2 regions of the Peribacillus sedimenti genome follow, and region 2 is predicted to be linked to the other one. Evidence: riboswitches for the same ligand, from Rfam matches in the RefSeq annotation. Region 2 holds a riboswitch; the other holds the start of a gene.

Region 1 (12,229 bases), 1.7 Mb from region 2:
AAGTCGTGATTTGTTGGAAATTTACACCGAAAAGTAAATGAATCATAAAGTGATTATTGGTAACATGAAGAAGAATTATTGCTTAATACATGATTTGAAAGGGTGATTTATTCCCGAAAGTTTTGCTTGACGTACTAAAATTGTGATGTTTTATTATGAATGTAACATGAAAATGGGGAAAGGGGTGGAACAGCCGAGGACCAGATTGTTATGACAGTAGATATTCTTCTACTTGGGCGGATAAGAGTAATGTAACGAATAAGATTTGAAGTACTAAGAACTGATCATCAGTAAGGAGGGTGTTCATTGAATAAACGCAGTGCTTTTATTATGTTCGTCATTTTAATAAGTTTGCTTCCTTTTCAATCAAGTGAAACTGCTTTTGCAACCACAAATAGTCCGAAATCCAACTATATAGTTTATATAACAGGTAAAAAAGCAGATATTTTTAATAAACCCGTAGGCAAAAAAATCGCTACAATTAACCAATCTTATAATGAATCTAACGATCCCATTCCAACCCCTAATACTCTCCTAGTAAAAAAATTCGTAGCTAATCACTGGGTGCAAGTCACTCACAAAACACGTGGCGGAAAGATGATTAAAGGATATGTTCAAACAAAATATATATCCGCGAATTACATTTCAGCAGATTATGCCGTTATTGATAGTGTGAATGGATTGTATTTAAGAAAATCAGCTAGTTCAAAATCCAAGGTGATTATAACTATTCCTTATGGTACGCGAGTAAATCTCATTGCGGTTTCTGGGTCGAAAAATGAGTGGTATAAGGTTAAGTATAATGTGAACAATAAATCATTTATCGGTTTTATTAGCAACAAATATGTACGATAAATACTAAATAAAATCCTTGACCTATTGCATGACTAAAAATTAAAAAGGGCATAGATTATATAGGGTAGTTTTCAGGACAAAAATAAAGGTTAATAGCCTAACTAAGAAGGATTAAAAAATAAAAAACGTATAACCATATCGTTGGAAATGGTAATTGGAGCCTTTCGAAGCAAAGGTTCTTTTTTCTTTTAATTTTATGCCAGTTCAGTGACATATGAAGATGAGGTACCTACCAATTTAAACAATGATATCGCGATTCTCCCATTTTGTTACTTATACACACAATGGAAAATAGTAACTCGAAAAAAATGAAATATTGTCGATAAATAGCTAAATAAACCGTATGTTTTTAGACTATTTTGCATACTTTTAATATTTAATTTTTTTATCTTGTTTTTCTAAAAATTTTATTATAATCTTCTTATTGTAAAAGATTGGTTTTTATTCACAGTTTTTCTCGAACGTTATCAAACAATAAGGAGATATGAGAAAATGATGAAAAAGAAGGCTATTAAACTTGCAACAGTATCAGCAATTGGGTTCTCGACTATTGCGGCTGTTGCACCAATCCAGTCAGCAGCAGCTACTAATCTAAAAACAACAGTAGAAAACGCCAAGAAAGCAATGTACGCACCCTTTGCAGAGCTTAACAAGATAGGGAATACGGGCAAGACAGTCCCTGCCTCAAACATGATAGCACTTATCAAAAAAGGGGAAGCTGCCTATGAAGCGGCGACCAAAGACGTAACACTTTACGGTGGGAAAGATGCTACAGCATACCAGGCTATCCTCGATAGCTATAAAATATATCTTCAAAGATCCGAGAAGTATGTGACAGCACTAAGGTCAATTTCCAGCTTCTATAAGGAGATCGATACAGCGTCCCAGTCTAAAAATGTAAAAGCGCTGGGTGGCACCCTTGGCTTAGCTAAATATAAGAAGAATCAGGCATATTTGGCCATTGAAAAAGTATACGGGCCTAAAAACCGTCAAGTACTTACAAAAGCCGTGAATAAAGTATTAAATGGAAAGATAGAATATCTTACTAAAAAAATCTCTGGATTAAACCCAGTTGTTAAAGTAGCGCGTGTCCTTTCTAATTCATCAGTAGAATTACAGCTGGCTAAGTCCTATAAATTGGAGGATTTTGAAGGAGTCATCGTAACAGGTACGGAACTACGGAAGACAGGGAAAGTCACACTTTCTCCAGATGGCAGAAGATTAACGATAAGCCAGGTTACACCTGCATTCATCAATAATAGAAAATACGCAGTCGCAGTGAATGGTGTGATATTGGAGCGTTCTGGTTTTAAATATGACACCGCAGTTGTGAATGCATTAAGGATTTATAGAGTAGAAAAAACCGTCCCAAGCTATGGAGCTAAAACGATGATCCAAAATGGGGCGACTGGAGTTGAAAAGTATTATATAGATGCACAATCCGGCGACCGAAAAGACAATTATGTTGAATTTGTATTGAGTAAGCTGCTGTCGTCCGCTACACAGAAAAACATAAAAGGATACGTCAAGGTTTATGATGTTACGAGCGGGAAAGTGGATGTTACAAAAAATATGACGATTACTGTATTGAAGAATAATACAATCCTGCTGAATGTGAATGATGTCCATATTAGGTCCAAGCATAAATACCGCGTGGACATCAGTGGGAATCTGAAAGGGACTACAGGGACAAAGCTTGGTGGAACTCAAATATTCACCTTCACGGTTCGATAAAGCAATTGGAAGTCCTCTTCTCGAACTAAAGCTGGATTCCAACAAGCCAATCCGTTCTTTCGTTCATCATAATGAGTGCTTTTTTCTATTTATAGAACGATAGATAATTTACCGAGAATGCTTGAAAACACTATAGGTAAGTAACCTACCGTGTGAATTTAGTGATTTCGTTAGGCGGCGTTTATTGGACATGAATCCGGTATGTACGGAGCGCATGTCCTTTTTATTTCTTCTTAATTTTAGTTATCTTAAAGTTTGATAGATTTGGTTCAAAGTAGCCTGAAGTTACAAACATTCCCACTGCATAAAACATTCAATAATGGTATTATTACAATTCCTCTGTCAACCGCTTCAACCCCCTCCTAAGCTAAATTAACAGATTAAATCTTACAATATAGCTAAACGCATTAAAAATGTGACTTATGAAGAAAGTTAAGCAAGAACTTTACCAGCTTTATATCCTCATTTAAAGATTTAGGTCCTCTCTCTGTGTGTTCTTATATCAATATACCTTTTAATTTTTATAATTGTTTTCATTCATATTTATAAAAGGTTAATAAAAAGATATAGATATAACGATATGGTACCATATGCCTGTTGTTTCAACATTTTCTTCATGTTACCTTAGTAAGGAAAAGGAAAATTATATGTTGAAAAAACGTAGAGAGGTATCTGAGATGATAAAAGAGTGGAATTTACTGCGTACCATTGCCTGTTTGAGTATTGTTTTCCTGCATAGTACAACACAAACAGGCAGAGCAGTAGGCTATCCAGAGATTGAACATTATAATATGCTGCGGACAGCTTTGTGTTATGCGACTCCTACCTTTATAGTCCTTTCAGAAATCATCCTTGCAAACCGATATCCTGATCGTCTGCCGGAAAAGTTCTGGTCCAAACGATTTAAGTGGATTTTCGCGCCCTATGCGGCCTTTGCGATTATCGATGCATTTGTTACGAAACACTTTACTCCTGGCACCGATCTTGGTGAAAGAATATTTCTCAATTTAGTCATGGGAAATTATGAAGGATATTTTATTTTAATCATTTTTCAATTTTATTTGCTCCATTATGTGATTACCAAGTACAAAATCCCGACCAACTGGCTGCTTCCAGCTAGTTTGATGATTATGGTCGCCCATTTAACAATACTTAATGGAAATCTTCCATTTGTACAGGAAAATAGAAATCACTTAAAAATTCCGTTTACAGCCTGGATCGGTTATTTTGCAATAGCCTATATAATAGGGAAGCATTATCAATCTTTCGCCAAAAAAATCTGGAAGTATAAATGGCTTTCGTTAGTGGGAGTCGCTATCGCCATATTTTACTTCTTCATGTCTTATCAATCTGGAAACTTTAGGGTGGCATCTTACAGGCATGACCTGTTTCCTCTAGTACTTGCCATCATCGTTGCTGTTTTTGCATGGGGCCAGCTTGTACCGAACCTTAAAGTCATTAATCTGATAAGCAACTATTCTTTTGGAATTTATCTTGTGCACTGGCAGGTTCAACGGTTTTTGGCTCCCTATGTCGCCCCATATTTTGAACATACAAGCACAAGGGTCATCGGTCTTTTCTTTATTACCCTGGCGGTATCAATAGTTATTATTAAAATTATTCATGCTTTGCCATTTGGCAGTTATATAGTAGGTAATGTAAAACGAAGAGTCGGAAAGAGAAAAGCAGGCTACCAAGTCGAGCCAAAGGCTGCTTAACAAGAACAGTTTTTATTTGAGAATTGCATTAGCCAGGCTTAAGTAACGTTAAATTAACTAAAGCTTATTCAACACATGAAATATTCGCATCATAAGAAAAACATCCCCTTTGATCGAGGGGATGTTTTTGCTTTGAGAAAAATTTACCATTTGAGTAAGTCTATTGTATCATATTTTTTGTACAGTGGGATAGGGGTATGAAATTTTGTTGCTGTTGTGTCGATCTAATACTGACATTACCAACCAGCTAAGAAGCAGCGATGCTATTTCAGTTTATGAAAATAGCTATGTAAGGATATCAAAGGATTTAGTCAGCAAAGAGCTTAACTGTTACTATAAAAAACGGTAGTAAAATGGTAACCGATATAAGTGTTGGCGAAATGAGGTATGAAGATTTGCATGTATGTGCTGCTGCGGTGTCATTAGAGGATTTAACACTATTAACAATGCATCCTAAGGCAAAAGATCTGACCTTAATTGATGAGGATTGTCAGATTTGAAAAGTATGCCGTTGTCTGTTGTTGGTTACACCATAACTAAAACTAATAAAAGTTGAACTCAATGTTAAGGACTAGTGACAAAGCTAGTTCATTTTTTAATGGAAATATGGATAATAACAATCTATCTCTTCGTTGATAGGTGTAAGTCGAAAATTGTAATAATTATTGGAAAAGTTATCATGGAAAAACTCTGGAAGTTATTTCTATAATAATTGTAAGAACATGCAATAATTTTGGAGAAATGCAAACTTATTGAAAGATAAGGACGCAAAGCCACGAATCTAATGTTACCGAATCGATAACTATGATAGTCGGGCTGCCGCAAAGAGGATGAAAAGGATTACATGCCTTTGTTATTAATGAAGGAAATCTGGACACCTTTTAGGATGCTAGGTATTAAGGTATTCAGGACCGAGGAAGGACACCACTATATAAAAATCTGGAATAGTAGCAGAAAAAAGCTTCCCTTTTAAAGCAGAGCATCGAGTAGAAAAGATATGTATTAAACGGTGACAGTGCGCGTCGATCACCAAAGCTCTCAATACAGGGGAGATTTGGTGAGTGGCTTTTTCTTTTTTTGATTCAATGGTATCCCTAAGATCTTTAGCTGGGTAGATAGATAGGGTTCAACATGCCAATGGAAGAGAAAAAATTTCGTATATGAAAACCTAAAAATTATAAGTTATTATACAGCGAATACCGTAGTGTTATCGATTCGAATAATCAGGGATAAAGGAATGAGATGTTGCGCTTTTGCTCCGATTCGGCTTGCCGGTCCAGGTATATCATGATCCTGAGACTCATTTAATTCTTATTATTCATCAGCATTTACTGGGGCAAAGAGATAAAATCTCAGTTTTTGGCACGGATTACAATTGATCCTGCCAGACTTGTAGCTGCCTCAGATAAGATACGTAAAGAATTAGGCTGGGAAACAGAAATAAAACTGGAACAAATTATAGAGAGTGCGTGGAAGTGGCATCCAAGGAATATAAAAAAGGTCAAGGAATGATATAAATAAATAATAGAAATATATCCACCTCACAGTTGCAGAATATTTGGGTGGATATAGTTGAATAGGAGAAGTAATTGGGCCACCGGATCAATCATCCCTATATCTTCTCCTGTGAAGAAATACCTAGACAACTACATAGCTATACCAAGTAGCTTACCATCCTGAGAGGACTTCGCGTTTACGTCACTCCGTTATTGAATATGTCTTCCTCTTTTAACACCTTTCCACTTTTACAAGAAATTTTATTAAATCCCTTGTGGTTGAATGTATGGCAGAAACAGCACTCAGAGGGGGCAGAAACCAGCAATATTGAGTTTGCTACCCTTTCGTTCCTTCCAGTCGGATGGTCTATTTAATATAAAAAGTGTTCGGTAGGGGACTCGGCTGTATATGTAGTAGATCCACTGCCGTCCAGGTACATGTCAGCACCCATTCGTATCTTTCGGAAGTTGGAAAATTCATTGTCTCTTAAGGCAGCGATGGCGCACCAGATTCTGTAGCCCTTATGCGTAAATGCATTAAAAACCACCAATCAACAGATTGGTGGTTGAGATATTATATGCGCTTTGCTCCAATAAACTTGGGTTTCCAGTATGAATTGCTTGTAGAGGAGTAGGAAACTCCTTTAGATGAAGCAGAGTGAATCATCTGACCATTTCCAAGATAGATGGAAACATGTGTTGGTCTAGACGCCTTGTTTGGTGCAAAGAATAGCAGGTCCCCAGGAAGAGGAGATGAAACGCGTGCACCTGTGCTGTACATTTGTGCAGCTGTCCTCGGTAAAGTTTTGCCTGCCTTGTCAAAGGAATACTTCACAAGTCCAGAACAGTCAAATCCGCTTGGAGTAATTCCGCCCCATCTATATTTGACCCCTAGATTGCTTTTTGCCACGTTGATTGCTACTGCACGGTATGATGATGCTGCAGTGGCTGCAATAGGCTTAGTTGCGGAAAGATATCTTGCATTTACATAGCCTTGTTTCTCGGAAGCTGTTACCTTAGCCCATCCGTTCGCTTCATTATGTACAGATACCTGAGTTCCAGGCTTTAGCTCAGTGATGATCTTAGCGTTTGCTGAAGCAGTGGTGCGCATATTTAAAGTGTCGTTTACGACATTTACATATTTAATGGTTGTTTTTGCTGGTGTTGCTGCCTCACCTAAGGTTGGTGATACTATTATGATTGCTATGGCAAGAGTGACTATTGCGACAATTTTCTTTAACATAGTGTTTTACCCTCCTGGTGTGGCTGATAAACCTACTATATAACAAACATTTTACGACAATTTCACAGGGATATTACAATTAGATTACAAAATTCGGGTGATAGTGCCAAAAGTAGCTAAATGGGTGGATTTATCTTCTGGTTTGTAGGTACTATGTTGTATCTATGATGCGAAAAAACGGGTCAAAAAAGGCAGATTTTTATCAAAGTGGAGGGCTTGTGTTTCTGGAATGTAATAAAAATGTATTATTTATTAGCCCGTTATGTAGGCTTTTAAAATAATTCAGCTACGTTTTTATTCTTGCAGTTATTAACATGTGTAATTAACTCCCTCCTCAATAAGGTAATAATACTATGCAAATTCCTGAACGGTGACGGATATTTGTTGCACCGTCGGTAATTCAACAATTTGCGGACTGATGGTTCGGGTGCTGTCTAGGATTCTAGCGAATTATTTGAAGTTCAACTGATATTTCTACACCCTATTGTGCATTTTCAAATACATCTTTCATGATATCGACCTATTGTTCTGTCTCTTTCTGAATGACAGAGATTAGCCTGTGGTAAGTGTAGTAGAGGATTACGTTTGTTCAGCCAATTACCATACATAAGAAGAAACACTGAAATGTAGTAGACTTCATAAAAAAATAAAACAAATACAGGGTTTTAATCAGTCAAAAAAATATATTAAGATTGGAGAATATACCTGGAAATTGACATTATTATTATGTTTCAGTTTAGCGATAAAAGGAGTTTGTCATGGAAGTTAAATGGTTTTCAGTAAAGAAGAAGCTGATATTGTTTTCGCTCCTTCTTTTATTAATTCCCCTTTCCATTATTACGATTCTTGCCAATGGAAAGGTCCGGGAAATGACTGAACAGGAGTATGTGAATTCTAGTCTAAGAGAAATCGAAAAGGTAGATAACGCAATCTCGCTGTATTTTAAGGGATTAGAGGAAGATTTAAATATGCAGGCGACTGACCGGCGAGTGCTGAAGGCGGACAGCAGCATAACGACATATAAGGATATGAAAAAGAAAGGGACATTCGTCCAGATGCAGCCAAGCAAAAATGGTGCGTTGGAAAAGGAAATTTATGAAGTTTTCTCTCACTTTGGAAAAAAACATCCTGATGCAATGTATGTGTATATGGGCACGGAGGATGGCAGGTATGTCCAATACCCTGAAGGGCCCACTCTCCCAGGATATGATCCAAGAAAGCGGCCCTGGTATGTTAAGGCCTTGAAGGATCCAGGCGAAGTATTGATGACAGGTGCTTATGTTTCATCTGGAATACCCCATAAAATAGTCAGTAATGTTGTCACCATTGAACGTGATGGCAAAAGAATCGGGGTAATGGGGCTGGATGTCAGTCTCGACGGTCTGACAAGCCTGATGCATGATGTGAAAATAGGCGGTACAGGGTATGTGATTTTAACGCAAAGAGATGGCACGATTATTGCTCATCCTAAAAAGCCCGAACTAAATTTTGAACCAATTTCTAAATTGAACATTCCCGAATTGGGAGCAATCGGGCAAGACGGCATATTTGAGGCAAACGTAGACGGCGAAAAATCTGTTTTACATGTGACCACTTCGGCAAATCAAAACTGGAAATACATATCGGTTATTGGAAAAAAAGATTTGGCGGTTTCTGCGAATCAAATTGGCCGGAATTTTATAACCATAGGATCTTTTGTAGTCATTATTGCAATTGTTATTTCTGTATTTATCATCAGCCGTTATACGAATAATTTTAGGGAATTGGCGAAAGAAATGAGGGAACTTGAAAAATTGAAGACAGTCAGTGAGATAGCTGCGAGCATCTCTCATGAAGTGCGCAACCCTCTAACTGTAATTAAGGGATTTCTGCAGCTGTTAAAGGAGCGTAATCATACTGATGAGGATAAGATGCTGTATCTCACGATTTCATTGGATGAGCTGGAACGTGCAGAACATATTATTACGGATTATCTGACCTTTGCCAAGCCGTCGCTTGAAAACGTAAAGGTATTGGATTTGACTGAAGAATTGGATTATGTTTTAACGGTTGTAAGCCCATATGCAAATATGAATAATGTACATATTGATGTATCCTTTAAGGAAAAAGTGTATATTTCCGGAGAGGCCGCCAAGCTTCATCAATGCTTGATTAATGTGATCAAGAATGGGATTGAAGCAATGCCAGAAGGGGGAGAGCTTAGTGTCGCTATAACAAAAGCGGGTTCTCATGCATCATTAAGTGTCACAGACAGCGGAACAGGGATGAGCGAAGAGCAACTGAAGAGGCTGGGAACACCTTTTTACACAACGAAAGACAAAGGCACAGGACTTGGCACCATGGTCGTATATAGTATTGTTAAAGCCATGGGCGGAGAGATTAAGGTCAAAAGTAAAGAGAATAAGGGTACTAGTTTTACAATTATCCTTCCACTCGCATCAAAATAGTCAGCACCAGCTAAAACTAATTGAATATACAAAGCCGAGGTTCATAGATAATCAAAAAGTCAGTCAGCATTATTAAACTGAATGGAAGAGTTGCTTAACGCCTGTTTAAGCAGCTCTTCTTTTTTTCTTTAAGGTTCTATACATTATGTCAGTAATGTTTTAGAGGGCGTCCGAACGATCTATTCCCTGGTGATGCGTGCAAAATCTGGGACGATCCGATCATCGAAGAAAAGCATATCAATTGGGTAATGTATATGTATGTGATAAACGTGGAAATATTGATGTCACAACAAAAAAAGAGCAGCTGCTGGCTATGCGAATTGCTTCCCCAAATAGTGTGTGAATTGTCCTTTTTCTGACTCAGCAGAATCCGTTACAAATTTTAATGGGGTTCTTCCTACTCCTCTCCAGGTACAAGTTGAAATTTTAGATAAAAGATCTGATTTCAATGGTAAAAATCCATATCGCGTATAGATTTTGAATTTCGCCCATTAAAGTCCATATATCGAGTAAAATTTGATATTTCGGGCATAAAGTGGCTGAATTCGAGCATAATTTCACACAAGTCTCTGAAATTAATACATCCCAAACCTGCTGAAGCTGTCATAATTGATTTTTTTGATTTTCCGGTAAATCTATTGCAAATTATTTTTAGCTTATATGTTGTAGAAAAGGCTGAAAGTAAAAAACAGCGCCGGACAGACCATCCAGCACTTATTGACTTAAAGAATTATAATACTCAATCATGGAATTAATCTTTTTCAGCTGGTCCCGGCTATTGCAAGAAATCACCATGTCTTTGATTTTCTCCAGCATCATAATCTGCTCCTCATACCGAAATCGTTTTTCCCTGCTGACGGTTATACTGGTTTTTTTATCTGGATTAGTGATTATAAGCTTCAGTAATCTATTTTTTGTTTCTAAAGATGAATTGATTTGCTGGAGTATGAGTGGTTTATCTTTATTTTGAAGAAAAAGGATTTTGTTCATCGAATGATCTTCTCACAACACTCTTTATAGCCTTTTGAATGCGCGTCTCTCGGCATAAGGTTTGCACAAATCGCATACATGAATTTTGGACGTCCCAAAATACAATGTAGTCTTACGGAATTTCTTCTTGCAGAAATGGCATGTCTTTTTGAAAAACATCTTTATGATACCCCCAATATATTACTTAAGAGTTATCTATTCTACAAAATCCGATAATATTCCTGTTTTTGGAAGGTTGTTCATTTTCATAATGATCACAAAAAGCGCCATTTATGCTTGCGGAAACATTAATAAGAACTGTGTCCCTTTGCCTTTTTCACTGGTAACTTTAAAGGTTGCGCCCATTTCTTTAAGGATATGCAGGCTTACCATTAAGCCGAGTCCAGTCCCTTTTTCCTTGGTTGAATAAAAAGGGAAACCCAGGTTCTGGATCTGCTGTTTGTCCATGCCTTCCCCATTATCGGATACCCTTACCATGGCTGTTCCGTCTTCGGCAAAAACCTTTACCTGTACCGTTCCAGGAATCTTGGAAGCTTCAATGGCGTTTTTTATAATATTGATAAACAGCTGCTGAACCCTGCCTGAAATGCCAAAAATTCGTATATCGCCGATGATATCAAGTGCTATTTGGACGCCATGATAATTGGAAAAAGAGGATAGGGCCTTTACGGATCGTTTCGCTTCCTCGCCTATATTCAGCGTTGTGAATTGTCTGCTGGATTGGTTTTTTCCCAATGATAAATAGTCTGAAATAATTTCATTTGCCCGGTCTAGTTCTTCTAAAGATATTTTTATATACTCCTTTTCAGCATCAGAAGTATTTTTAGATATAGACAGCAATTGCAGGAAGCCCTTAATGCTTGTCATCGGATTTCGTATTTCATGGGCAACGCTTGCGGCCAATTGCCCAGCAACATACAATTTTTCATTTCTCTGAATCTCGGCCATTAAATCCAGCTTTTCCTGATGGGATTCCAGCATATAGATCGCAAACCAGATCATGATCGCATTTGCTATGACAAAGAAAATGTAGCTAACCAGCTTGACTGGGGTCAATGGGTCATGCAGAATGACCGTGCCGATTATGGGCAGCATGGCAGAAGAAATAGTCAGGTAGGCTGCTGAATATGTAATCTTGGTACGCCGTGGCCATGCCATATATTTCTCTCTATAAAAAAACATGACTAAACTGCTTAAACTTAGGACGATGAAGGCTGGAATCATTCCTACGCCTCCTAACAAAAACCTGATGATGAAGAAAAATATGGTGACAAAGATGCCTATCCATGTCCCGCCATAAATAAATGCCAGAAACCAGGGGACTAATCGTAAATCCAGAAAGATTCCGTCGTCAATCGTAATGGGGACCAGCATACTGGAATACATGGTAAAGCCGCAGACGATCCCCCAAACAATATTCCCCCGTTTTCCAGATCGATCAGCCCCCAGTGCTAAGAAAAGGATGATTGGAAATAAAACCATTAGCATTTGGAGCAGTATTTTATCATATTGAAAATCCATGGCTTACTCCCTTAATATACTTTCATGTAATCGTACTGAGTTTTACTCTCCTTCTAGGCTAAAATAAATAAGGCAATTTGTCTATATTTCTGAAATACCAAACATTTCGGTCGTTCGGACGACCGCATCACACACATTTTGCCTGTTAATGACACTTTCGCCTGCTACTTTTATCATGGAAATTGTAAAAAAGTGAGGCTTTATGTTTATAAAGGCAATAACCCG
Region 2 (12,229 bases):
AGCATATTCACCAGCCATTTATGTCTCCTCCTTCATAAAAACCCCCAGCTTTAACGTCTGCGGCGAAAACTTATTTATCACTGCCACAGAACACAGCGGTATAGCAAACACCACTCATAAAGCGGAAAATTCATATTTTAACCCGGGTTTTTCCATTTACAAATGAACAGACTTCTCCCGGGGTTTGCTGCACCGAAAAAGACGCCCGATTCCTTTTGATGAAATTCGCATTGACCTTTTTCCATAAATGGTAGCCGCTTCTTTATGGTAGGTTAACAAAAAATATCCAGGCATTGCTTTATATCCAGGCAGGTAACTATAATTCAATAGCAAATCGTAGAGGAAGGGATACCCCAGTGCAATCTATAAAGGACACTTAATTAATTGCTTTTATCACTGAACAAGAGAACACAAGCTACTGTAGGACGATATGCAGCTAGAAAAGAAAGTCTTAATCGATACCCAAACAATCAACAGCAAAACGCCCTAACGAAGGGAAAATCCCGGATCCGTCAGGGCTTAGAAGTCATTTACGTCTATATATGGTTCTTTTTATTTGGGAAGCGATTACAAATCCGACTGTGAATTATGAAATCTGTGAGTGTACGATAAAGATTTATTATACGAATAAACTTAACAGAAGCACAAATCCTAATCCAGCCACCGAAATAATGGTCTCAAGTAAAGTCCATGTTGCAAATGTTTCTTTCATGCTTAAACCAAAGTATTCCTTGAACATCCAGAAGCCTGCATCGTTGACATGCGAAGCTATTAAACTTCCAGCTCCAGTAGCAAGAACGACTAATGCTAAATTTACGTCAGATTGTCCTAACATAGGAATGACCAACCCAGCTGTTGTCAAAGCTGAAACAGTAGCAGACCCTAAAGAGATACGTAAGATTGCAGCGATGATCCAAGCCAGTAAGATTGGCGATAAGGAAGTATCCTTAAATAATTCGGCAACATAATCACCTACACCGCCATCAATCAAAACCTGTTTGAAGGCTCCGCCGCCTCCAATGATTAAGAGCATCATTCCGATGTGGCTAATAGCTGTTGTACAGGATTCCATGATATTCTTGATAGGTATTTTTCTTGCAAGTCCCATTGTGTAGATTGCAACTAATAAAGAGATCAGCATGGATGTACCAGCTTCACCAATGAAACGAATCACTGCCAGGAAACTATTATCTTCAATTCCCATTGTCTTTTGAACCAGTGTAATAATAGTAGCAATTGACATTAGAATAACTGGAAGAATGGCAGTAAATACACTGATTCCAAAACCTGGAGTATCTTCAAGCTTAAATGCTCTTTGTTCACCTAAAGAAGCAATGCTTCCTGTTTTATTAAATGAGTCTGGTACAATTTTTTTCGCAAGCTTTGTAAATATAGGTCCAGCGATAATGACTGTTGGAACAGCAATAATAAAGCCGTAAAGTAATACTTCGCCAAGGTTTGCACCATATTCTCCGGCAATAACAGTTGGTCCGGGATGAGGAGGCAGGAATCCGTGTGTTACGGATAATGCAGCTGTCATCGGAATACCAAGATACAATATAGAAACCTTTAATTCTCTCGAAATAGCAAATACGATTGGAATTAATAATACTAAACCTACTTCAAAAAATAGAGCAACCCCGATAATGAAGGAAGAGGCGACAACGGCCCATTGAATATTTTTCTCTCCAAATTTATTTACGAGGGTCATCGCGATTCGCTGGGCCCCTCCTGAATCAGCAATCAGCTTGCCCAGCATGGCCCCAAGCCCAAAGATCAAAGCTAAATGTCCAAGTGTTCCGCCTAAACCGGCTTCAATGGTTTTTACAATTGTATCTAATGGCATCCCAAGTGCCAAAGCCACTCCAAATGCTACAATGATCAGGGAAATAAAGGTATTTAATTTTAAGCCCATAATTAATATCAATAGGGCTAAAATACCGATTGCTACAATAACTAATGGCATTTTTCATTCCTCCAAGTATGATTCTAGTGGTTTATTAAGCTTCTTTGATAGTTTGCAATATTCTTATAGTCCTCTTCCAAAACCCTGGATAGGTTAATGAATATCGGCAATAATTGCCTGTACTCATGCACGGCTTCTTTATTTGGTTTGTGTGTGTAGGTAGTTCCAACCATTTCGGCAGCCACCTCAAAAGATTCAATTTTCCCCAGGGCATAAAGGCCTAAGATACAAGCTCCCAAACAGGAACTTTCATAGCTTTCTGGAACAGCAAGCTCGGATTCGAATATGTCGGACATCATTTGGCGCCAAACATCCGATCTTGCGAATCCTCCAGTTGCCTGAATGCGGGTTACAGGGCTGTCCATGCATTCCATCAAGGCTAAAAATACTGTATATAAATTGTAAATGACTCCCTCAAGCGCAGCTCTAATCATATGTTCTTTCTTATGTGACAAGGTTAAGCCGAAGAATGATCCGCGTACGTCCGGATTCCAAAGGGGAGCCCGTTCACCTGCCAGATATGGATGGAATAACAATCCATCAGCTCCTGGCCTTACACGCTCGGCAATCTTGGTTAATACCTCGTATGGGTCAATTCCCAGTCTTTTGGCTGTTTCTATTTCGGAAGAGGCAAACTCATCCCTGATCCAGCGAAGAACCATACCGCCGTTATTTACCGGGCCGCCAATGACCCAATGTTTTTCTGTTAATGCATAACAAAAGATCCGGCCCTTTGCATCTGTTTGCGGCTTATCAATAATGGTACGGATGGCGCCGCTTGTCCCGATCGTGACCGCAATTTCCCCTTGTCGTATCGCGTTTACACCTAGGTTGGAGAGAACCCCATCACTGGCACCAATGATAAAAGGTGTTTGCGGGTCGATGCCGATCTGTGCAGCCAGCTTGGGATTGCAGTCCGTAAAGCTTTTCGTTGTCGGTACAAGCTCTGATAATTGTGCCCGTGTAACTCCTGCTATTTTTAAAGCTTCCTCATCCCAATCAAGATTCTGCAGATTCATCATGCCCATGGCAGATGCCAGGGAATGATCGACAACATACTGGCCAAAGAACTTTTTAAAGATATATTCCTTAATCCCGATATACTTTTTGGCTTTGGCAGCGATTTCAGGACGTTCATTCACGATCCAGGCCACCTTGCTTAATGGTGACATCGGGTGGATGGGAGTGCCTGTCCGTTTATAAATTTCATGCCCATTTAATTCATTTTTTATTTTTTGCGCCCATGCTTCACTTCGGTTATCTGCCCAGGTGATACAAGGGGTGAGCGGCTCATCATTTTCATCCATGGCAATCACACTATGCATTGCACTGCTAAATGAGACAAACGATAGTTTCTTTGCGGAATGACGTCTCATTATGTTCGCCATGGCCTCTAGAACCGCCTGGAAGATTTCTTCCGGGTTTTGCTCAGCTGTTGAAATATCGGGTGTATATAGCGGGTATCCGATATTTTCCTGTTCGATCACTTCGCCTTTTTCACTGAATAAGACTGCTTTAGTACTTGTTGTACCAATATCTATCCCTAACATATAGTCAGTCATTTGACTTCTCTACTCCTTTAGACCGCATTTCCTGTGACATCCACAGGTCCTCTACGCTTCCCTGAACATCATCAAAATTTTGATGCAAGGACTTGACCATAAGTGCTCTATCTTTTGCTTTGATCGCTTCAATATAAAGTTCATGATTTTTGACAATCCGATCAAAGTCTTCATATTTTTCTTTGAAACGCATGCGCATGGATAATAAAATGAAACCTTCCATCACGGGCTTTAAATTATTCCAGATCATCAGAATGTATGAATGTTTAATCGCCCGGATAATAGTCTCATGAAACATGACATCCTGGTAGGAGAACTCATCAGCGTCACTGTATTTAATGGCAACTTTCATCATTTCAAGGATTTTACTCAGTTCCTTTGCCAAGGTTTCAGTATCCATCTTTACAAGCCGTTCGAATACGAATGTTTCAATCAGAAGGCGGACATCATAGATCTCTTCTATTTCTTTTTCTGTCAGGCCAATAACGACGGCACCCATTCGTTCTAATCGGATTATATTTTCAGATGCCAAAGTTCTCAGCGCTTCTCGGACAGGTGACCGGCTGACGGCAAAATCAGCAGCCAATTTATTTTCGGATAAGATGGTACCGCTTTCAATCATGCCGGAAATAATGCGCATTCGAAGCTCACTGGTTACCCGGTCACCGGCTGATGCTTTTGAAAGCCATTTAGCAGGATAGAGGAATTCCATAGAATCAGCCATATATCCACCTCGTTTTTATTTAAGTATACTTGTATACAAGTATTATATCGTGCATTTTTAATTTTGCAAGCGCTTTTATTATTTTATGAAAACGTTTTTTTATTTACCGCAATAACATCGTCTTTCTGCGGGTGTTCAATAGATATATACAATGTTTTAGAATTAGCAGGGGTTCGTTCAGTATGTTGATTTCCAATAAATCTACTGGGACAGGGGCGGATCAATTATGCAATGAAGATGCTGGCAATCCGAAGAAAAAGTGGAATGGGAAAGAGCCTTTATGGTGAAAGGCTCTCTCGGATATACGTCCTCGCTTGGAAAAGTTACAGGTATAGGCGGTGCAGACTGAGTTTTTGGCAACTACAATTGAAATGCACTCCAACGCCAAGATTCAAAATAAAGAAGGCTTGAGCCTCATCGAGATGAAAATAAATCCAGTGAACATTACAAAACTAAGCGGAAAATCTTTTAACCGAAGATATTTGTAAACATAGTTATTTCATACAGATTAGGAATGGGGCACACTTCTTTTGCTGCCTCTTTTTATGGCCACTTCAGTTCTTAACCCTTTTACCAATGAGAAGCACATGACGAACATGATGATAGCAAAGGGAAGGGCCGCTGCAATGGATGCAGTTTGCAGTACATTTAACCCGCCAGCTAAAAGTAATACAGCCGCTAAAGCAGATTGGATGACACCCCATGTTATTTTTATTTTGTTTGAAGGGTTAAGTGTCCCGCCTTCACTTAGCATGCCCAATACAAAGGTGGCGGTATCGGCAACCGTGATATAGTAAATGGCTACCACCGCAAATCCCAAGATGCTCAACAGGGAGCTTAATGGCAGATGGTCAAAGAATATAAAAATGGACAATGAGACATTTTCTGCGATATTTTTAGCCAGGTCGTGGTTTGCTTGATTTTGGACCAATTCAAGTGCCGATCCCCCAAATACAGACATCCACAGACATGTTCCCAGGGTAGGCACAATCAATACCCCAACAACGAACTCTCTTAGTGTCCGTCCTTTTGAGACCCGGGCAATAAACATTCCGACGAATGGAGCCCATGCTATCCACCATGCCCAGTAAAATAAGGTCCATGATGCAATCCATTCATTTTTGCCAAAGGGATTTATCCTTAAGCTCATTTCTAAAAAATCACTAATATAAAGACCCATCGTATTGAAAAACACTTGAATAACGGTCAGCGCCGGACCTGCAAGCAGAATCAGCACCATAATCGCTACAGACAGGATGATGGCTGAGTTGGATAAGTATTTTATCCCCCTTTCCAATCCTGTGGTAATGGAGAAGATAAAAATGACTGTTGCGACAGCAATGACAATCAGCTGGCTATATAACGTATGGGGGATACCGAATATATCATGCATTCCCGCAGTGACCTGCATGGCGCCAAGCCCTAAGGAAGTGGCGATACCGAAAACTGTTGCAAAGATGGACAGGATATCGATCGTTTTGCCTATCGGTCCATAGATTCTGTCGCCTAAAATCGGATGGAATGCTGAACTGATGGCCGCGGGAAGCCTCTTGTTATATTGAAAAAATGCAAGGGCTAACCCAATGACAGTGTATATAGCCCATGGGTGCAGCCCCCAATGAAAGAAGGTATATTTTAAAGCTGTGTTGGCTGCTTCGACAGTATATCCTTTGCCGTAGGGAGGAGCTGTGTAGTGGGTTACTGGTTCTGCTACACTCCAGTAAACTATCCCGATCCCCATTCCCGCACCGAACAACATCGCAAGCCAGGATCCAGTACTGAAATCAGGCTCGTCTGTCTGCCTGCCGAGCTTAATATTGCCATACTTTGAAAACAGTAAATAGACGGAAAAAAACACAAAGAATAGGGTAGAACCAAGATAAACCCATCCGAGATAATCAATGGAGCCATTATAAATGGCGTTCGTGATCTTGGTTAGATTTTCGGTGAAAAAAACTCCCCAAACAATGAAAATGAGGGTAAGCAATAATGAGATAATAAAAACACTGTTTTCTTGTAATTTACTACGATCCATAGAGACCTCCTGGCACGTTTGAAGAATATTGTATTCCGTTATACTGTTCATTCAGCAGGGAAAGTAACGTCAGGTTTTGAAGTCAGGTATCGAAGGCGTTATATTGGAATTCCCACTTATTTAAATCCGACAGCTCGTCTTGCGACACCTCTAAACCGCCTCCAAGGCAAACGCCTTCACCTCTGATTGCCACGACCATCGTCTCGATTAAAATATCGCTGTCCACCTTTTTATAGATGTCCCCCAGCTTTGGAGTTAATTGATTGTTAATGTGCTGCCCCGTTTCATCTATGAATTCTTCTGCCATATTGACCATATCTTTATAATCAATAGGGTGGCTGTCAGACGCACGGCCAGGTACCATCAATAAATATTCATGGTGCTTGATTCCGTTAGAATCACTTGTTACTACTCCTTTTCTATCAACAGTTTCCACTATTTCGATTTCATTTAATGAATAATTATCCAGGGTATCCGGAGTCGGATTGTTAATCAAAATAAAATCTCCTGCCTGAGGATGTTGGTTATTCTTGAGCGTGTATACCTTATGATTGAAAATAAAGCTGTCATTTTCCTTAGCGATATACCTTTCCACACTGGCAGCATTGGTGATATGCTGTGTCAAATCCCTCAGTTTAATAAGATGGACAGATAGTTTATACATTGGTTTTACTCCATATACCTTGTGTAACTCGTTGTTATAGTATACAAATTGCCCTTTTCTTATCTGATACAGTTTCAAAACCAGATCTCCCTTCAAGTTTCATAATGACGTTCATTGCAGAAGGCGAGTGGATCGTTTCATCCGTAACCTCTATATAATTAGAATTATTATTAGGATGGCTATTTTTTGAAAATACATGTAAACGGTGAGAAAAGGCTAGTATATACAGTCCTAGAAACAATCAAAGAGCAATATGGGGGAGGCTGAGATCAGCTGGGTCTGACTGAATAAAGAAAGGCTGAAGTTTAAAGGGGATAGGGGAAAGAGTTGAAAGAATGGGAGGTCTGGCAAAGTGACAAGGAATCGTATGTGGATATTTCGTGCTTTTTAAACCGGCAAAGCTGTCATTTTACTATAAAAAACTCATGCATTTCGAGATTAGCTATTTTTTAACAGGGCAGTTTTACATAGATATGAAAACAAGCCAGAACTATCTCTGGCTTGCCATTATATCGATATTATATGTTTACGAATCTTGGTTTATCTTGATAACGATTCTTTCGCAAATCTCATGAGTGATCAAGGAATCTTGAATCGATGGATCGGGAGTTTTATTATTCTGTACACAATCGATAAAATGGTCCACGATTTGATAGAAGCCCCGCTTGTACAAGGTCGGCTCCCAGTCGCCGAATTTAGTTATGCTTATCTCTTTATTATGAAAATGTGTTGTTTCCACAAGGCTGTTTACTACATATTTATGTCGTCCTGTATGATATTCAATAGTTTCTTCTGTAACGCCGCCATTTCTGTTCATGACTCCGATGGCAATACAGCCGTCGCCAATTAACTGGATCACCAAATGATCCATTATATCGTCATTCATTAGGAACTCTACCTTTACATCCTGTACCGGACTTCCCATTAAAAATCTAAGCGTATCTACCACATGGATAAAATCCTCTACCACAAACCTCCTTACATGATCCGGAGCAGCGAATCTGTTTTTTTGCATGAGGATCAAGGACGCTTTCCCATGCTCCTTAAGCTCATCCACCCTCGGGATAAACCTTCGATTGAAGCCGACCATTGCAATCTTGCCACTCTCTTGTGAAAGCTGGACAATTCTTTCGGTTTCCTCATAATTCATTGATATAGGCTTGTCTACGTAAATATGTATTCCGCTTTGAAGCAATTTCTCAGCTATTTCAAAATGTGCTTCTGTCGCCGTACTGACAAAGGCCGCATCAATGTTTTTGCTGATCAGTTCGTTCACACTGTGGACAGTTTCTTCCGTTCTATATTTCTTGGATAATCTGCTCAAAGTCTCAGCATTTCTCGTGCACAGGACCAATTCGATGCCTTCTTTTTCAGAAAGGACAGGGAGGTACGCCTTTTGTGCAATATCCCCGAGTCCAATGATTCCTATTTTCAATTTAAATCACCCCACTGGTAGCGTTTATGCGTGTAAATATCTTGATATGATAACGTGGTGTGCGACATAAAGGTCGCACGCTCCATTTACATTCATTATGACCCAGGCAGAAAGTGGATTTCAAGCAATCTGGACTGTGCCCCTTACCATGCATTAGGTTCAGTACTTGTGGTAAATGGCGGGTGAGTAGACACTCTTACATAAACCGCATCAAAAATACTAGTTTTTCCTAAATTTCTATGTTATTTTGCTGCATTTTTCAGCAGTATAAATAGATTTTTTTAAAAAAGTCTTAATAATTTACATAATATTACAAAAGTAGACATAGACTTGGTTCATTTTTCCCTTTATAGTAAAAATATACTAAATTACATATTCAATAAGGGCAACCTATCTGAAAGGATATGGACGCAAAGCTAAAGGGGCTAAAGCAGGGAACATTTTGCTATGCCAGCCAGTTGCAAACCTAAGGGCCCTTTTGCAAAGAAAAGGGCCTTTTAATATTTCGATATGATTAAAGGAGAGGGGTAGTTTCATGAAAAAAGTATTGGCGATTTTATTTTCAGCTCTATTATTTTTAAGTGTAGGATCCCCTGCATTTGCATCGACAGACGATGATATTTCAAAAGCATTGGAAATGATCGGAAAAACAAATAGAGAGATTGATGAGAAGATACAAAACGCAGTAAAAAAGGCTGATGAGCTGCATGGAAAATACTTATACGAAGTACGTAAGATAGAAGAAGGCGACAAAGTCGTTAAATTAAAAGAAGAAAAAGCAAAGACTTTGGCGGAATTAGACCAAGCTAGAGATGCAGATAGCAGAAGTAAATTAAATGAGAAACTTTTAGAGATTGATAGAAAGCTGGCAGAAGAGCAATCTAGAATACAAAGCCAAATGGCAGCTATCGAAGCAGAGATAGAAACAACAACATACCAGATGGTTACAGAAGAAGATAAGGATGAAAAGAAAATAAACGAAAAAATAAATAAGCTTAAAGAGAAGTTAGATAGTAAAAGTCTAAAATATCAGGAAAAAACAAAACAATTTACAGAGGATCTTGATAAAGTCATTACTACTGTTTACAATGAAACACTTAAAATGTCCAATGAAGCGATTAAAAAGGCTGCTGAAAAAGGAGTCATTGCAGAATGCAGCTGGACATTGGTCCGCTTTGCTGACAGATGGGTGTGGATTGATCCTGTGCGCGTCATTAAATTCTCACGATAGCCTTTAATAAATATCCATTGATGGTAATACATGGTTTGTTATATGATTGTAATGAGAAAACGAGTCTATTTTTAAAGTAGGCTCGTTTTTTATGCAACCATAATTTAGAGGTGGTACATGTGGCTTTTACCATAGGGAAAAAGAATTCTTTCATAGAACAAGTTTCTTTTGATTTGTATAGTATTGGTTTGCTTGCACATGGAGACGGAGTCGAATGCATGATACAAACTATTGCATACGATAATGAATTTTATGTATATCCCAGTGACAACCCTAATGTAATGGAGTTTTTTTATATTTTGCAAGGTGAAATGGTTTGTGAGCTAAATGGCGAAAAAATTAGGCTTGGACCAAATGACTATTATTCAGCAAAAAATTTAGAAGATCCTGTCCATTTTACCACCATAACAGATGTAGTTTATTTATGGATAATTACTGAGCCAACCTTTTATCAGTTAAGTGATAGTGTTACAGATTTAAAAAATAAAGTGGATGAAGTTGAGAAAAAAGACCGATATACCCTGAAACATAGTGAAAGAGTCTCAGTATATGCAATGAAAATTGCAAAGAGCTTAAAGCTATCAAAGGAAAGACTCGAGAATTTATATATAGCTTCCCTATTGCATGACGTAGGAAAAATAAATACACCTGAAGAAATTCTAAACAAGCCTGGCAAGTTAACGGACGAGGAATTTGCAATAATAAAACGTCATCCATTGGATGGGGCGGCAATGGTTAAACATCTCTATTACGATGGGATAGCGGAAATCATTGAACAGCACCATGAGAGATTGAATGGTACCGGTTATCCGCATGGATTAAAAGGTGATGAAATTCTTCTGGAAGCCCGCATTATTGCAGTAAGTGATACATTTGACGCTATGATAGAGGACCGTGCCTATCGCCGGGGATTAGATATTCAGTTTGCTGTCGATGAACTAAGAAGGTTGGCTGACACCCACTATGATCCAGAAGTGGTAGATGCCTTTGTAAAAATATTAGAAGAAGAGGGTCGGATTTGATCGGATTCCAATCCTGTAACACGCATGCTAAAAAGGATGATTTGTAAGTTCAGCATTTTAATTTTTGTTCATTTTATGGTTGAAAGAAATAAAACATGGCGTCCAGACTTATCCTAAAGCAGATACTCTATTTTTTATCCGTTTTATAATATAAATTATAGGGCACTGCCAGCAGTGCCCTGTTTTACTATTTTTTTTGTAACAAAGGACGGTCCTGCAAGTACAGCTCCATATCCGGGCTGTTACCTTCGACAATTTCCCGGACAATAATTTTAGAAAGCAGCTGGCTATATACAGTGCCATTGTCGCCAAAACCCATTAGGAAGTAGCTTTTGGGGTACTTGTCGTATTTTCCGATTATGGGAATTCCGTCTGACGTTCCTCCATAAAAAGCCGAAAGATAATATTCCGCCTCAACTTTTATATCCGGAAACATGCTGTTGAGCTGTTCAATGAGTTTATCCTTTTTTTGTATCAGTTTTTTGTCCCTCTCCTCAGGTTCAGTTGTATTTTCATCCAGGCCTCCAATAATGATACGGTTGTCGGTGGTGGTACGCATGTAAAAATAGGGGCGCGCCGTCTCCCAAATCAGTGTCCGCTTATACCATGAAGAGAGGTCATCGACTTGATTCGTTGTTACCGTATAGGTGCTGACAAAGGATGCTTTTTGCTCCTTTTTTATATCCGTGTTTTCGTAGCCGGCTGCAAAAATAACATAGCGGGCGGAAATGGTATGCCCGGCCATTGTTGAAATGATCGTCCGTTCCGTTTCTTCATCATACTTCTGGTCAGTCATTTCTGTTTTTTCAAAAATGCGGACACCCTTTTTGGCGGCGTAATCAAATAAGCCGTGGGTAAATCTAAAAGGATTTAGTTCAGCATCATTATATGAATAAATCGCTGCATCTCTGCTAAATGGATATTTGGACTCAATATCTTCCTTTGTCAGAAAGGTCAATTCAAAATGATGCTCTTTCAGGAATTCATACTCTTTTTTCAAGCGATCGATATCCTTCTCTGAGCTGGCAGCATAAAGGGTGTCTCTGAGTTTGAATTCACATTCGATTTCGGCTGCCTGGGACGCCGCCTCGATTTCTTTGATTGCCTCTTTCAGCAAATATAGATGCCTTTGAATATAATCGTTTCCAAATGTTTTAACTAAATCGGTAAACATCTTTTCCCCTGAATATTGAATGAGTGAGGTGTTAGAGGCAGTACTGCCGCTGCCCACTTTTTGCTTTTCCACTACGATCACATCAAGGTCAGTTCCTGCAAGGTAGTATGCACACTGTGCACCGGAAGTACCTCCTCCGATTATTAACACATCACAATTGAGATCCTGCTCCACTGCTGGATAGGATGGCGCGTCGGGGAAAGTCGTTGGCCAAAAATATTTTCCTGATTGTAAGTCCATATCCTTCCTCCTACTCATTGTACATACAGTTAATATTTCCAAACCGCTAAAACACATGTAGTCTTGTTTGCGCCTGAATAGTACGCTGGGGACAACAAATGGAATGGCGTGATCGGGCTTGCAGTGCTAGCCCTAAATAATGCGCCAGCCCGGAATTGACCACGATAAAGCCACAG

The links. A riboswitch is a leader RNA that binds a small molecule or an ion and turns the genes downstream of it on or off. The one in region 2 is predicted to bind cyclic di-GMP.
Region 1: linked by a shared signal. The riboswitch ahead of V1500_RS23285 (hypothetical protein) and the one ahead of V1500_RS06875 (hypothetical protein) in region 2 are both predicted to bind cyclic di-GMP.

The regions. Positions count from the first base shown of each region.
Region 1 is NZ_CP143547.1:4,741,253-4,753,481, reverse strand. Features, by position in the region: gene V1500_RS23300 (SH3 domain-containing protein) at 307-855, shown strand; gene V1500_RS23295 (hypothetical protein) at 1,348-2,589, shown strand; gene V1500_RS23290 (acyltransferase family protein) at 3,237-4,307, shown strand; cyclic di-GMP riboswitch class I at 5,040-5,131, shown strand; partial or broken gene V1500_RS23285 (hypothetical protein) at 5,594-5,819, shown strand; gene V1500_RS23280 (C40 family peptidase) at 6,378-7,046, opposite strand; gene V1500_RS23275 (ATP-binding protein) at 7,805-9,493, shown strand; gene V1500_RS23270 (hypothetical protein) at 10,208-10,483, opposite strand; gene V1500_RS23265 (ATP-binding protein) at 10,754-12,004, opposite strand.
Region 2 is NZ_CP143547.1:1,369,270-1,381,498, forward strand. Features, by position in the region: gene V1500_RS06840 (GNAT family N-acetyltransferase) at 1-18, opposite strand, end outside; gene V1500_RS06845 (GntP family permease) at 620-1,966, opposite strand; gene gntK (gluconokinase) at 1,990-3,528, opposite strand; gene V1500_RS06855 (GntR family transcriptional regulator) at 3,521-4,252, opposite strand; gene V1500_RS06860 (glycine betaine uptake BCCT transporter) at 4,761-6,287, opposite strand; gene V1500_RS06865 (hypothetical protein) at 6,370-7,029, opposite strand; gene V1500_RS06870 (Gfo/Idh/MocA family protein) at 7,478-8,386, opposite strand; cyclic di-GMP riboswitch class I at 8,761-8,852, shown strand; gene V1500_RS06875 (hypothetical protein) at 8,922-9,617, shown strand; gene V1500_RS06880 (HD domain-containing phosphohydrolase) at 9,737-10,639, shown strand; gene V1500_RS06885 (NAD(P)/FAD-dependent oxidoreductase) at 10,827-12,053, opposite strand.